Regions from separate parts of the Actinophytocola sp. genome, predicted to be linked through region 2. Evidence: riboswitches for the same ligand, from Rfam matches in the RefSeq annotation. Region 2 holds a riboswitch; the other holds the start of a gene.
The links. A riboswitch is a leader RNA that binds a small molecule or an ion and turns the genes downstream of it on or off. The one in region 2 is predicted to bind thiamine pyrophosphate.
Positions count from the first base shown of each region.

Region 1: it holds a riboswitch for thiamine pyrophosphate, as region 2 does, so the genes downstream of both, thiO (glycine oxidase ThiO) here and ACRDTB_RS25725 (thiamine ABC transporter substrate-binding protein) in region 2, are expected to answer to the same signal.

Region 1 is NZ_JBOHGB010000039.1:37,089-44,178, reverse strand. It holds gene thiD (bifunctional hydroxymethylpyrimidine kinase/phosphomethylpyrimidine kinase) at 1-614, shown strand, start outside; gene ACRDTB_RS15490 (ion transporter) at 661-1,482, shown strand; gene ACRDTB_RS15485 (ion transporter) at 1,592-2,491, shown strand; gene ACRDTB_RS15480 (HXXEE domain-containing protein) at 2,431-2,967, shown strand; gene ACRDTB_RS15475 (thiazole synthase) at 2,981-3,736, opposite strand; gene thiS (sulfur carrier protein ThiS) at 3,738-3,947, opposite strand; gene thiO (glycine oxidase ThiO) at 3,944-5,038, opposite strand; TPP riboswitch at 5,034-5,143, opposite strand; gene thiE (thiamine phosphate synthase) at 5,176-5,826, shown strand; gene ACRDTB_RS15455 (S1 family peptidase) at 5,926-6,840, opposite strand; gene ACRDTB_RS15450 (hypothetical protein) at 7,036-7,090, opposite strand, start outside.
Region 2 is NZ_JBOHGB010000096.1:14,397-21,486, reverse strand. It holds gene ACRDTB_RS25740 (alkaline phosphatase D family protein) at 36-1,667, shown strand; gene ACRDTB_RS25735 (alkaline phosphatase PhoX) at 1,792-2,937, shown strand; gene ACRDTB_RS25730 (4a-hydroxytetrahydrobiopterin dehydratase) at 2,941-3,246, opposite strand; TPP riboswitch at 3,292-3,403, shown strand; gene ACRDTB_RS25725 (thiamine ABC transporter substrate-binding protein) at 3,397-4,443, shown strand; gene ACRDTB_RS25720 (ABC transporter permease) at 4,670-6,226, shown strand; gene ACRDTB_RS25715 (GNAT family N-acetyltransferase) at 6,226-6,792, shown strand; gene ACRDTB_RS25710 (ABC transporter ATP-binding protein) at 6,789-7,090, shown strand, end outside.

The sequences.
Region 1 (7,090 bases), on a different contig from region 2:
TCGGCGTGCAGGCCGCGAAGACCGGCATGCTGGCCACCGCGGAGATCATCGCCGCGGTGGCCAAGGCGTGCGACAAGGTCCACATCGGACGCGACGGCGCGGTCCCGTTCGTCGTGGACCCGGTGGCCGCGTCCATGCACGGCGACCAGCTGCTGCACGACGACGCGCTGGACGCGCTGCGCACCGAGCTGTTCGGCCGCGCCACGCTCGTCACGCCGAACCTCGACGAGGTCCGGCTGCTCACCGGCATCACGGTGACCGACCGGGCGGGCGCGCGCGAGGCGGCGCGGGCGCTGCACGCGCTCGGCCCGCGGTGGGTGCTGGTCAAGGGCGGCCACCTGCGCGACGACCCGGAGTGCGTCGACCTGCTCCACGACGGCGAGACGTTCCTCGAGCTGCCCGCCACGCGGGTCGCCACCGTCCACACGCACGGCGGCGGCGACACGATGGCGTCGTCGATCACCGCGGCGCTCGCGCACGGCATGGACGTGCCGGACGCGGTCCGGTTCGGCAAGGCGTTCGTGACGCGGTCGGTCCAGCACGCCTACCCGCTGGGCGGCGGTGTGGGCCCGGTGTCACCGCTGTGGCGGGTCAGACCGCTACCGGAGATATAGACGAAATCCCCCTGGCCGGGCAACGACGCCGTTTAGTCTTCGGGACGTGCGGACCCGAGACAGAGCGCGTGCCCTGGTGGAGCACAAGCGTTTCCAGCAGTCCATCATCTGGATCATCGTGCTGAACGCGGTGACGCTCGGTCTCCAGACGTCCAGGCACGTGATGGCCGAGTTCGGCGGGCTGCTGGACGCCACGGACCGGATCGTGCTCGGGATCTTCGTGGTCGAGCTGGCGCTGCGCCTCTACGCCCACGGCTGGCGGTTCTTCACCGACTCGTGGAACGTGTTCGACTTCCTGATCGTCGGCATCTCGCTCGTGCCGGCGAGTGGACCGTTCTCGGTGCTGCGAGCGTTGCGGGTGCTGCGCGCGCTGCGGCTGATCTCGGCGGTACCGGCGATGCGCCGGGTGGTGTCCGGCCTGCTCGCCGCGGTGCCCGGCATGGCGTCGATCGGCGCGCTGCTCGGCCTGGTCATCTACGTCGCCGGGGTGATGGCGACCAAGCTGTTCGGCGAGATCTCGCCGGACTACTTCGGCGACCTCGGCAGGACGCTGTTCACCCTGTTCCAGACGATGACCGGCGAGGCGTGGCCGGACGTCGCGCGCGAGGTCATGGCCGAGGCGCCGATGGCGTGGATCTTCTTCGTCGTCTACATCCTCGTGTCGAGCTTCGCGGTGCTGAACCTGTTCATCGCGGTGATCGTGAGCGGGATGGAGAAGCAGGTCACCGAGGACCTGGTGGAGGCCGAGGACCGGCACGCGGCCGACCAGGCGGCGTCGGACCGGCTGATCCTCGACGAGCTGCGGGCGCTGCGCGCGGAGGTCGCCGAGCTGCGGGCCGCCTCGGGCCAGGCCCCGGAACGGACGTGACCGTGCGTGCCGCCACGCCCACCCCGCGGCCGGCTCGCACGCCGGTGGCGAGCCCGGCGCGGGCGCGGGCGTCGCGGGACGAGGTCGCGGCCCCGCACGGGGAGCGGTCGTGAGGTCGCGTGCCCGGGCGCTGGCCGACGCGCCGTGGTTCAGCCGGCTGATCGTCGGCGTGCTGGTGGTCAACGCGATCGCGATCGGCCTGCGGACGGCGCGGTCCGTGTCGGCGTCGCTGGACCCGCTGCTGGTGTCGATCGAGGTCACCGTGGTGGCGATCTTCGTGGTCGAGATCGCCATCAAGGTCACCGCGTACGGGCGGTCGTTCTTCCGCGGGGGGTGGAACTGGTTCGACCTAATCGTGATCGCCCTGTCGATCGTGCCGGCGTCGGGGACGCTGCTGATGCTGCGGACCGTGCGGATCCTGCGGACGTTCCGGCTGATCTCGGTGATCCCGTCCATGCGCCGAGTGGTGAACTCGCTGTTCACCGCGGTGCCGGGGCTCGTGTCGATCCTCCTGCTGCTGATGCTCGTGCTGTACACGTCGGCGGTCGCGGCCGTGCAGATGTTCGGCACGGTGGCGCCGGAGGAGTTCGGCAGCCTGGGCGTGGCACTGCTGACGATGTTCCGGGTACTGATCGAGGGCTGGCCCCCGGTGACGGACGTGGTGCTCGACGCGCGCCCGCTGAGCTGGATGTTCTTCGTCGGCTACATCGTGGTCACCGGGTTCATCGTGCTGAACCTCCTGATCGCGGTCATCGTCAACGCGATGGAACGCCAGGTGAGCGAGGCCGCGGCGGCGAAGGAGGAGAAGGAGGAACGCGACCACCACGCGGAGCTGATGGCCGAGCTCGCGTTCCTGCGCTCGGAGCTCGCCGCCCAGCGAGCGGAGCTGGCGGAGCTGGCCGGACTCCGCGAGACTCGCGAAGCCCGACCCCACCGGAGGAGGTGGCGATGGCTGCCCAGCTGGAGCTCGGCAAGGCCGCGACGTGGGGGCTCTTCGCGGCGTGGGTGATCCACGACGCGGAGGAGCTCGCCACGATGCCGGCGTGGGTCAGGCGGGTCCGGCGGCACCTCGACGGGAGGCTGCCGACCGCCGTGACGCGGCGCCCGGACGACCTCGGCCGCGGCGAGCACGTGGCGGTCGCGATGGGACTGATGGCCTGCCTCATGGCGACGGCGGCGGCCCGCGGCGCGCGCACGGACGGCCGAAGCCGCATGTACCAGGCCGTCCTGTACGGGTTCGGTGCGCACTCCGTTCCCCACGTGCTGTCCGCGGCCCTGACCCGTACTTACACGCCGGGCCTGGTCACCGCGGTGACGGTGGTGGCCCCGTTCTGGTGGTGGTCGTCGCGCCGGCTGCGGGAGGCCGGCGTGCCCCCGGCCCCGCTGCCCGCGGCGGCGTTGCCGCTGGTGCCGGCCTCGATCGCGGCCGCGCACCTGGGAGCCGGGTCGCTGCTGCGGTTGCGTGACCGGCTCCGGCGTCGCTGAGGACCGGCGCGCGTCAGCGGGGTGGGCTCGAAGCCTCGGCCCAGAACCGTTGGGGCACCCGGCCGGCCTGCCTCGCCAACCGGCCGGCGGCGACCGCGTGGCGCATGGCGGCGGCCATCTTCTCCGGGTCCTTCGCGCGGGTCACCGAGGTCGCCAGCAGGACGCCGGCGCAGCCCAGCTCCATCGCCAGCGCCGCGTCCGACGCCGTGCCGATGCCGGCGTCCAGGATCACCGGGAGGCCGGCGCGCGCGACGATCAGCCCGATGTTGTGCGGGTTGCGGATCCCCAGCCCGGTCCCGATCGGGGAACCCAGCGGCATCACCGCGGCGCAGCCGGCCTCCTCCAGGCGAAGTGCCAGCACCGGGTCGTCGTTCGTGTACGGCAGGACCGTGAAGCCGTCGGCGACCAGGGTCGTCGCCGCGTCGAGCAGCTCCACCGGGTCGGGCAGCAGCGTGCGATCGTCGGCGACGACCTCGAGCTTGACCCAGTCCGTGCCCAGCGCCTCGCGGGCCAGCCGCGCGGTGAGCACGGCCTCGGCCGCGGTCCGGCAGCCCGCCGTGTTCGGCAGCGGGTCGATGCCCAGGCGCCGCAACAGGTCCAGCACCCCGGTGCCGCCGGCGGCGTCGACGCGGCGGATGGACACGGTCGTCAGCTCCGTGCCGGACGCGATCAGCGCGCGCTCTAGCACCGCCAGGTTCGTCGCCCCGCCGGTGCCGGTGATCAGCCGCGAGGAGTACTCGCGACCCGCGATGACCAGTGGATCGTCCACGTCAACCTCCTTGGACGGCCGTGAGGATCTCGACGTCCGCGTCCGCGGGCAGCACGGTCCGGTCGTGGCGGGCACGCGTGCACACCTCGCCGTTCACCGCGACCGCGATGCCCGTGGCGGGCCGGTCCAGCGCGGCCAGCAGGTCGGCGACCGTGGCACCGTCGGCGATCTCCCGCGTGGCACCGTTGACTCGAACCCGCAAAGCGGTCACCTCCTCGTCGGGACGTGTCGGGCCGGGTCCGCCGCCCGCGCCGGTGCCGGCGGCTGTTCACCGGCGACCATGGCGTACACCGCGTCCGCGGTGATCGGGGCGAGCAGCAGCCCGTTGCGGTGGTGGCCGGCGGCGACCAGCACGCCCGGCTCCAGTGGGCCGACCAGCGGGAGGTTGTCCCGGCTGCCGGCCCGCAGCCCGGCGGCGGCCTCGGTCAACCCGTACTCGGCGATGCCCGGCACGACCCGCTCGGCGTCGGCGAGCAGGTCGCGCACGCCGCCGACGGTGACCTCCGTGTCGAAGCCGGCCTCGTACTGCGTGGCGCCGAGGACGACCTCCCCGCCCGCGCGGGGCACCAGGTACACCGGGCGTGACTCGACCAGCGCCCGCAGCGTGCGGGTCAGCGGCAGCGCACCCGCCCGCTCGCGCAGCCGCAGGATCTCCCCCTTCACCGGGCGCACCAGCGTGTCCAGCGCCGGATGCAGCGCGGCACTCCACGCGCCGGCCGCGATCACCGCCGTGCCGGTCTCCAGCACGCCGCCGTCGAGGAGGACCGCCCCCGACTCGACACCCAGCGCGCGCCGCCGGTCGAACCGGACACCCGCCCGCCGGGCCGCGGACTCCAGGCGGCGCAACAGCTCCCGGTTGTCCACCGCGAGGTCACCGGGCACCATCAGTCCACTTCGGACACCGGGGCCGGCGGCCGGCTCGCGCTCGCGCAGCTCTCGCCCGGTCAGCCGGTCGACCGCGCGGCCCAGCGAGGCGAGGTGCTCGGCGAGGACGTCCAGCTGCGCGGCGTCCGCGGCGTCGACCGCGGCCACGACCGTGCCACCGGTCAGCAGCGGGACGTCGAGCCGCGCGGCGAACTCCGGCCAGCGGTCGAGCGAGGCAGCGCCCAGGTCGAGCAGGGCCTCCTCACCCGGCCAGGACTCGGTGACCGGCGCGAGCATGCCGCCGGCGACCCACGACGCGCCCCGCGCGGGCGCCGGATCGACGACGGTGACCTCGTGCGAGACGGCCAGGCGCCACGCGACGGACAGCCCGATGACGCCGCCCCCGACGACGACGATCTCGCGGACGATCTCACTCACGGCATCTCACGCTCCCTGCGCCGGCATGATCCGGGTCAGGTTCGACGGTCGGGATCGGCGGATCCCCTCTCAGCCCGGTGCCTCCGGACTCCCGTGCGGACCACCCTCCACGGTAGCGCACCGGTTAGCGTTGAGCCGTGCCTGGACTCGACGGAACCCGCGTCCGCCGCCGGCTCGCGGACGCGCGGCTGTACCTGTGCACGGGGCTGCGGCCGGACCTGGCGGAGTTCGCGGACGCCGCGCTCGCCGGCGGCGTGGACGTGGTGCAGCTGCGGGAGAAGGGGCTCGAGGCGCGCGACGAGCTGGCCGCGCTGGCGACGCTGGCGGAGATCTGCGCGCGGCACGGCGCGCTGCTTTCGGTGAACGACCGGGCGGACGTCGCACTCGCGGCCGGGGCGGACATCCTCCACCTCGGCCAGGACGACCTGCCCGTGCCGTGGGCCCGCCGAATCGTCGGCGACGAGATCGTCATCGGCCGGTCGACGCACGACCGGGGACAGGCCGCCGCGGCCGCCGCGGAGCCGGGCGTCGACTACTTCTGCACCGGCCCGTGCTGGCCGACGCCGACGAAGCCGGGCCGCCCGGCACCGGGCCTGGACCTGGTCCGGACGACCGCGGCGGCCGGCCCGGACCGCCCGTGGTTCGCGATCGGCGGCATCGACGAGGCCCGGCTGCCGCGGGTGCTGGCGGCGGGCGCCACGCGGGTCGTCGTGGTCCGCGCCGTCACGGAGGCGGCGGACCCCCAGACCGCCGCCTCCCGCCTGAGCTCGGCGCTGACCGGCGGCTGACCCGGTACGCGCGGGGAGGCGGGACATGGGCGGCGGACGAGCCGGCAGGGTTCGGCCCGTCCGCCGCGGGCACGAGTGCGGTGCCCTCGAGGGTGTGGCTCAGCCCGTGTACAGGGTCAGGCGCCACACGCTCAGTGGTTCGGTGATCGGCTGGAAGAACGTCGTGCCACCGGTGCGGCAGTTGCCGGAGCCGCCGGAGGTCAGGCCGACCGCCCGCACGCGCGAGCCCGAGCCGGGGTTGGTCACGAGCGAGCCGCCGGAGTCACCCGGCTCCGCGCACACGTTCGTGCGGATCATCTGGAACACGCAGCCCTGTGCGTAGCACACCGTCTGGTTCGTGGCGGTGACGCTGCCGCAGTGCCAGCCCGTCGTCGAGCCGGAACGGCACACGGCCATGCCCCCGAACGCCGAGGCGGCGCCGGTGACGGTCACGTCGCTGCCGGCGGAGTACCGGTCGACGCGCGGGGTCGACACCGCGGAGGACGACGCCACGTGGATCGCGCCGTAGTCGTTCCCCGGGAACGACGAGCCCGCGACGCGGCCGATCGTGCCGCCGGGGCCCGACCAGGTGCCGCCGAGATCGGTGCAGTGGCCGGCCGTGATCACGTACCGGGCGGAGCTGGTCCGGGCGTTGAAGCCCGCCGAGCACCGGGAGCCGGAACTGGTCCGGATCGCCTGGCCACCGATGATGTTCCACATCGGCTCGTAGGCTTGCGGCACGTGTTTGATCATGACGGCGCCCGCACCGAGCGTGGACGCCCAGTCCGAGACGGCCGCGTCCGATCCGTGCACTTCGACGACGAGCGATCTGCTCGCCTTGTCGACGTACCATCCGGTCACTGAGCCCGGCCGGGTCGCGGCCGCCTTGTCCAGCTTGACCTGGGCGACGGACAGGTCCGCCACGGTGCGGGCGGAGGTGTCCGCTCCGGCCGTCGCCGGTGCGGCCATGGAGAGTGCCACGCCGACGGCGAGCAGGCCCGCGCCCGCCCAGCGCAGGAGAGAATTGCGTTTCATCGGTTCTCCCTCGACTTGGGTAGCAGGGAACCCGAAAGCGGCAAGGGATAGATCCGCTCCCGGGGCAAGAGGGATCTGGTTTTTTCGCCATCCGGGACGGATGACGATAATGAAACTATTTCTCGAAGCTGTTTTCGGATATCGGCCGTTCGGGGACAACAATTGCCATTGTGTCCTCCGCCGCGCTACTAACAGTCAGCCCGACTGACCGGTCGGCGGCACCGGCACCGGCACCGAACCGGTCGGCTCG
Region 2 (7,090 bases):
CGGGTGTTTGGATTACCGGGACACGAGGAGGTGCGATGCCCAACCTCTTGCTCGGTCCGCTGCTGCGGCACGTGGACACCACCTCGGCGACCGTGTGGGTCGAGACCGACCGTCCGTGCACGGTCGAGGTCGCGGGCCGCTCGGCGCAGACGTTCCAGGTGGCCGGGCACCACTACGCGCTCGTCGTGGTCACCGGCCTGGAGCCCGCCACCTGCACGCCCTACGAGGTCCGGCTGGACGGGGAGAAGGAGTGGCCGCTGCCGGACAGCGACATGCCGCCCAGCCAGATCCGCACGTTCCCGGACGGCGGCGACCCCAGGTTCCTCATGATGTTCGGCTCGTGCCGGATGCCCGAATCCGACGACCCGGCCGAACGGCGCCGCATCGGCCCGGACGCACTCGCCGCGTACGCCTCCCGGATGCACGCCGAGGACGAGCGCGACTGGCCGGACTCGCTGTTCCTCGTCGGCGACCAGGTCTACGCCGACGAGACCACCAAGGCGACCCAGGAGTGGATGAGCCGCCGGCGCAGCCTCGACCAGCCGCCCGGTACCGAGGTGACCGACTTCGAGGAGTACACCCGGCTCTACCACGAGTCCTGGAGCTCGCCGCTGGTCCGCTGGCTGATGTCGACGGTGCCCACGTCGATGATCTTCGACGACCACGACGTGCGCGACGACTGGAACACCTCGCAGACCTGGCGGGACGAGAAGGAGAAGACGAGCTGGTGGCGGACCAGGGAACGCGGCGCGCTCGCCAGCTACTGGATCTACCAGCACATCGGCAACCTCAGCCCCGCCGACCTCGAGGCCGAGGAGATCTACGGCAAGGTCATCGAGCTCGGCCGGGACGGCGACGCCGCGAACATCCTGCACGAGTTCGCCGACCGCGCGCGCCAGGAGACCAACGGGCGCAAGGGAACCCGGTGGAGCTACCGGCGCGACTTCGGCAACGTGCGGCTGCTCGTGATCGACACGCGGTCCGGCCGCATCCTGTCCGGGGGCGCCCGGTCGATGGTCAGCGACGGCGAGTTCGACTGGATCGAGGAGCACGCCGACGGCGACTACGACCACCTGCTGATCGGCTCGTCGCTGCCGTGGCTCATGCCGCACGCGATCAGCCACATCCAGTCGATGAACGAGGTCGCCTGCCGCCGCCCGGGCTGGCGCGGCTGGCTGGCCGAGACGCTGCGGCAGACCGCCGACCTCGAGCACTGGCCGTCGTTCCGCGCGTCGTCGGACCGGCTGGCCAGGCTGATCCTGCGCATCGCGAAGGGCGACGTGGCCACCGTGTGCGTGCTCTCCGGCGACGTGCACCACGTCTACGCCGCGCGCGCCACGTTCCCGGAGCGGGTGCGGGCCGCGGTGTTCCAGCTGACCTGCTCGCCGGTGCACAACCAGGTCCCGGCGCTGATGCGGCCGCTGTTCACGATCGCGTGGTGGCGCCCGGTGGCCGCGATCTGGCGCTGGCTGGCGCACCGCTCGCCGCACATCGACCCCATGCCGGTCGAGTGGACCAAGGTGTCCGGCCCGTACTACGGCAACGCGATAGCGACCCTGCGCACCACGGGCCGCAGCGCGGAGGTGGTGGTGGAGCGTGCGGAGGCCACCGCCGACGGCCCACCCCGGCTGACGCCGGTGACGACCGTGCCGCTGACGGACGACTGACGCGCCAGGAAGGACGCCTTCCAGACGTTGAACGCCAGCATGGCGTCCTTCCTGGCGGTACTCCGTTCGGCCTACATCGGTGGTGGCTTCTCGAACACAGTTGATCACGTTACGTTGCAATCTCATGGAGCGACGGAGCTTTCTCAAGGTCTCGGTGGCCGGCGCCGCGGCGGCGGCCTTCGGCGGAGCGTCCTGGTCCAACGCCTTCTCGGCGAACGCCGCTCCTGGTGACGGGCCCTACGGACCGCTGCTCCCGGCCGACGGGAACGGCCTGGCGCTTCCGCATGGCTTCACCGGACGGGTCATCGCACGCAGCCTCGAGACGGTGGCCGACACCAGCTACCGCTGGCACATGGCACCGGACGGCGGCGCGTGCTTCGCCGACGGGGACGGCTGGATCTACGTGTCCAACAGCGAGGTGCCGTTCATCGGCGGCGCCGGCGCGGTCCGGTTCGGCCCCGATGGGTCCATTGTGGACGCGTACCGCATTCTCGACGGCACCGACGTGAACTGCGCCGGCGGCAAGACCCCGTGGAACACGTGGCTGTCCTGCGAGGAGGTCGACAAGGGCGAGGTCTACGAGACCGACCCGTTCGGCGTCAACGACGCGATCGTGCGGCCGGCCATGGGCCGGTTCAAGCACGAGGCGTGTGCGGTCGACCCCGACCGGCAGGTGATCTACCTGACCGAGGACGTCGGGGACGGCGGCTTCTACCGGTTCACCCCGGCGACGTGGCCGGCCCTCTCCGCCGGCACGCTGGAGATCATGGTGGGCCCGGCGGACCAGACGAGCGGCGCGGTCACCTGGGCGCAGGTGCCCGACCCGTCGGCCGACGACGAGGACACCCGCCACCAGGTCGAGGGCTCGAAGCCGTTCGACGGCGGGGAGGGCTGCTTCTACGCGAACGGCACCTGCTGGTTCACGACCAAGGGCGACAACCGGGTGTGGGCCTACGACGCCGCCGCGAGCACGATCAGCCTGACCTACGACGACGACACCCCGCTGTCCGGAGTGGACAACGTGACGGGTGCGTCGAGTGGCGACCTGTTCGTCGCCGAGGACGGCGACAACATGGAGATCTGCGTCATCACGCCGGACGGCGTGGTGGCGCCGTTCGTGCGGGTGGAGGGCCACGACGAGTCGGAGATCACCGGCCCGGCGTTCAGCCCGGACGGCACGCGGCTGTACTTCTCCTCCCAGCGCGGCACCGGCGGCGAGGTGATCAGTCCCGGCATGACGTTCGAGGTGACCGGCCCGTTCCGGAGCTGACTCCTATTCCGGCGGCGTACCGATCGCCTCGATGACGCCGTCGATCTCCTCCGCGAGGCTGACGTCCGACGCCGTGACGCCGCCCGCGGAGTGGGTCGAGCAGCGGAACGTGAGCGTCCGCCAGCGGATGTCGATGTCCGGGTGGTGGTTGTCGTTCTCGGCGATCTCGGCCACCCGGTTCACCACCTGGATCGCCTGTGGAAAGCTCGCCAGCTCGACCGTGCGCGTGAACGCCCCGTCGTCCATGCGCCAGCCGTTGAGGCGGCCGAGGGCCTTTCCCTTGTCTTCGTCACTGAGCAGCTCGGGCATGTGTACATGGTGACGCCTGGCGGCCGGGGACGCACCGGTAGGCTGGACCCGTCCCACGGGAGTCCGGTGCCGCCGGGCTGAGAGGAGGGCGCGAAGCCCTCGACCGTCGAACCTGATCCGGGTCATGCCGGCGCAGGGAGGAGGCTCGACATGCGAAAGATCCCCGTCGCCCTGGTGGCGGTCGCGCTGACGGCGACCGGTTGCACGCTCGGCGACGACTCCGGTTCCGACTCCGGTGCGGAGAACGGCACGAGCGTCGTACTAGTCACGCACGACTCGTTCGCGGCCCCGCAGGAGCTGCTCGACGAGTTCGCGAAGGACTCGGGCATCACGATCGACGTGCGGAAGGTCGGTGACGCGGGCGCGCTGACCAACCAGCTGGTGCTCACGAAGGACGAGCCCATCGGCGACCTCGCGTACGGCGTGGACAACACGTTCGCGTCCCGCGCGCTCGACGAGGACGTGTTCGCCGCGTACCGCGCCCCCGACGCGGAGAAGGGCCCGCAGCGTTACCAGATCGACGACTCCGGCCGGCTGACCGCGGTCGACGTCGGCGACGTGTGCGTCAACATCGACCCGGCGGCGTTCGCCGCGAAGGGCCTGCCGGAGCCGAAAACCTACGCCGACCTGACCAGGAGCGAGTACCGCGACATGCTCGTGGTCTCCGACCCGGCCACGTCCTCGCCGGGCCTGGCCTTCCTGCTGGGCACGATCGCCGAGCTCGGCGACGGCTGGCGGGAGTACTGGGTGGCACTCAAGGGCGTCGGCATGAAGGTGGTCAGCGGCTGGGAGGAGGCCTACACCCAGGAGTTCTCCGGCTCGTCCGGGCAGGGCCCGCGCCCGATCGTGGTGTCCTACGCGTCCTCGCCGTCCGCGGAGATCGGCGACGACGGCAAGCCGCGGACGAAGGCGCTGCTCGACACCTGCTTCCGCCAGGTCGAGTACGCCGGCGTGCTGGCGGGCGCGAAGGACGCCGACTCGGCGAAGAAGGTGCTGGACTTCCTGCTCTCCGAGAAGTTCCAGGCCGCGGTGCCCGAGCAGATGTACGTCTACCCCGCGCGCGAGGGCGTCCAGCTGCCGGAGGCGTGGCAGCGGGCGGCCCCGCAGCCGGAGGCGGCCGCGACCCTGCCGCCGGCCGAGATCCAGCAGAACCGGGAGCGGTGGATCGACGAGTGGCGCACGCTCGTCCAGGGCTAGTGCGGTGGCCGGGAACACTGGCGGGCCCACCGGCGGATCCAGGTTTCCGCTGGCAAGGCGCCGACTCGGCCGCGTACTGGGTGTACTCGGCCGGATCGGCAACGCCGCCGGGCCGAAGCTGGGCCGTCGAGAGGCTCGGCGAGCGTTTCCGGCCACCGCACTGGCGCCCGAAGCGGGTCGACGGGCGGCACGATCCCGCCCGGGGCTGGCTCCCGCGCTGGTCGCACTGGTACCGCTGGGTTTCCTCGCGGTGTTCTTCGTGTGGCCGGTGGCGGCGATCCTTCGGCTCGGCCTGGGCGAGGGCGGTGTGCTCTCGGTCCTGGCGCGGGCCGACACGTGGCAGCTGGTCGCGTTCACCGTCGGGCAGGCGGCCGCGTCGACCGCGGTGGCGCTGGTCGCCGGGCTGCCGGTGGCGTTCCTGCTGGCCCGGACCTCGTTGCCGGGCCTGGGTTTCGTGCGCGTCGTGATCCTGGTGCCGTTCGTGCTGCCGACGGTCGTGGTGGGCCTGGCGTTCCGCACGCTGCTGCCGGACGGCGAGGTGGCCGCGATCGTGCTGGCGAACAGCTTCTTCAACGTCGCGGTGGTCGCGCGGACGGTCGCCGGGCTCTGGTCGCATCTTGACCGGCGCGTGTCCGACGCGGCGCGGTCGCTGGGCGCGTCGCCGTTGCGGGCGTTCACGTCGGTCACCCTGCCCGCGCTGGCACCGGCGATCGGTTCGGCCGCGGCGGTCGTCTTCCTGTTCTGCGCCACCAGTTTCGGGGTGGTGCTGATCCTGGGCGGGGCACGGTTGCGGACGCTGGAGACGGAGATCTACCTGCGGACGGTGGAGCTGCTGGACCTGTCCGGCGCGGCGGCGCTCTCGCTGCTGCAGCTGCTGGCCGTGGTGGCCGCGCTGACCGTCGGGGCGATCGCCCGGCGCCGCCGGGAGACCGCGCTGCGCCTGCGCGCCCCGGCGGCGGTGGCCCGCCAGCCGGCCGGCACGGAATGGGCCGTCGTCGGGTGCGCGCTCGTGGTGCTCGCGTTGCTGCTGCTGCCGATCGTCGTGCTGGTGGCCCGCTCCCTGTCCGGTGGGCTGGCGGGCTACCGGGCGTTGACCGGCACCGGGTACGCGGGGTCGCTACAGCTGTCCGGAGTGGACGCCGCGCTGAACTCGGTGCGCGCCGCGACCGACGCGACCCTGCTCGCGGTCACCCTCGGCACGATGGCGAGCGCGGTGCTGGTGTCGCTGTCCCGGAGCCGGGTACGGCACGGCGTCGTGGAGGCGATGGACACCGCGTTGATGCTGCCGCTGGGCGTGTCCGCGGTGACGGTCGGCTTCGGTTACCTGGTGACGCTGGACGCGTTGCCGGGCGACCTGCGGACGTCGGCCGCGCTGGTGCCGCTGGCGCAGGCGCTGGTGGTGACACCGCTGGTGATCCGGCTGCTGTTGCCGGTGCTGCGCTCGATCGACTCGCGCCTGCGGCAGGCGGCGGCGTCGCTGGGCGCGTCGCCGTGGCGGGTGTGGCGGGAGGTCGACGTGCCGCTCGCGGGCCGGTCGCTGCTGACCGCGTTCGCCTTCGGCTACGTGGTGGCGCTGGGCGAGTTCGGCGCGACGAGCTTCCTGGCGCGCCCGGACACGGCGACACTGCCGGTCGCGATCGTGCGGCTGCTGTCCCGGCCGGGCGAGCTGAACAACCAGATGGCGTACGCGGCGTGCACGTCGCTGATCCTGGTGACGGTCGCCGCGGTGGCGGTCGTCGAGTCGGTGCGGGTGCCGGGCCGCGCGCCGGTCGGGGAGTTCTGATGAGCGGAGCTTGCGCAGCGAACCACTCAACAGCGAGCGGAGCTTGCGCAGCGAACCATCAAGCACAGGGCGAGCGGGAGCGGTTCTTCGCCGAGGCCAACGGCGGCTTCGAGGTCGATCGCGATGACCGGCCCGCTGTCGCCGGGCCGTCGCACAGCTTTCTGCTCAGCGTCCTCGACGCGGGCGGCGGCGAGTTGCTCGGCGGCGTCAGCTGGCACGCGGTCGACTACGGTGGCACGCTCGGCTGCCAGGCATGGAACATCGGGATCGGTCTCGTGCCCGCGGCGCGGGGACGCGGGGTTGGCGCGCTCGCGCAGCGGTTGCTGGTGGAGCATCTGTTCGCCGTCACCGAGGTTGACCGGATCGAGGCCGGCACCGATGTCGCGAACGTCGCCGAGCAGAAAGCGTTGGAGAAGGCCGGTTTCCGGCGCGAGGGCCTGCTGCGCGGCGCCCAGCTGCGTGGCGGTGCGCGGCGGGATCTGGTCCACTATGGACTCCTCCGCGCCGACCTGGTGACCACCGACGAGGAGCGGCGGACGCACCGAGCCCGCGAGGGGGCGTCGTGAGCCTGACGGTGCACGAGCTGACCGTCCGCTACGGCGACCTCGCCGCGGTGTCCGAGGTGGACCTGGCGGTGGCGGACGGTTCCGTGGTCGCGTTGCTCGGGCCGTCCGGGTGCGGCAAGTCGACGTTGCTGCGGGCCGTCGCGGGCCTGGAGCCGTCCGTCGCCGGGCGGGTGTGCTGGAACGGCGCGGACCTGGCCGGGGTGCCGGTGCACCGCCGCGAGTTCGGCCTGGTGTTCCAGGACGGCCAGCTGTTCCCACACCGGAACGTGGCGGGCAATGTGGCGTTCGGGCTGCGCAT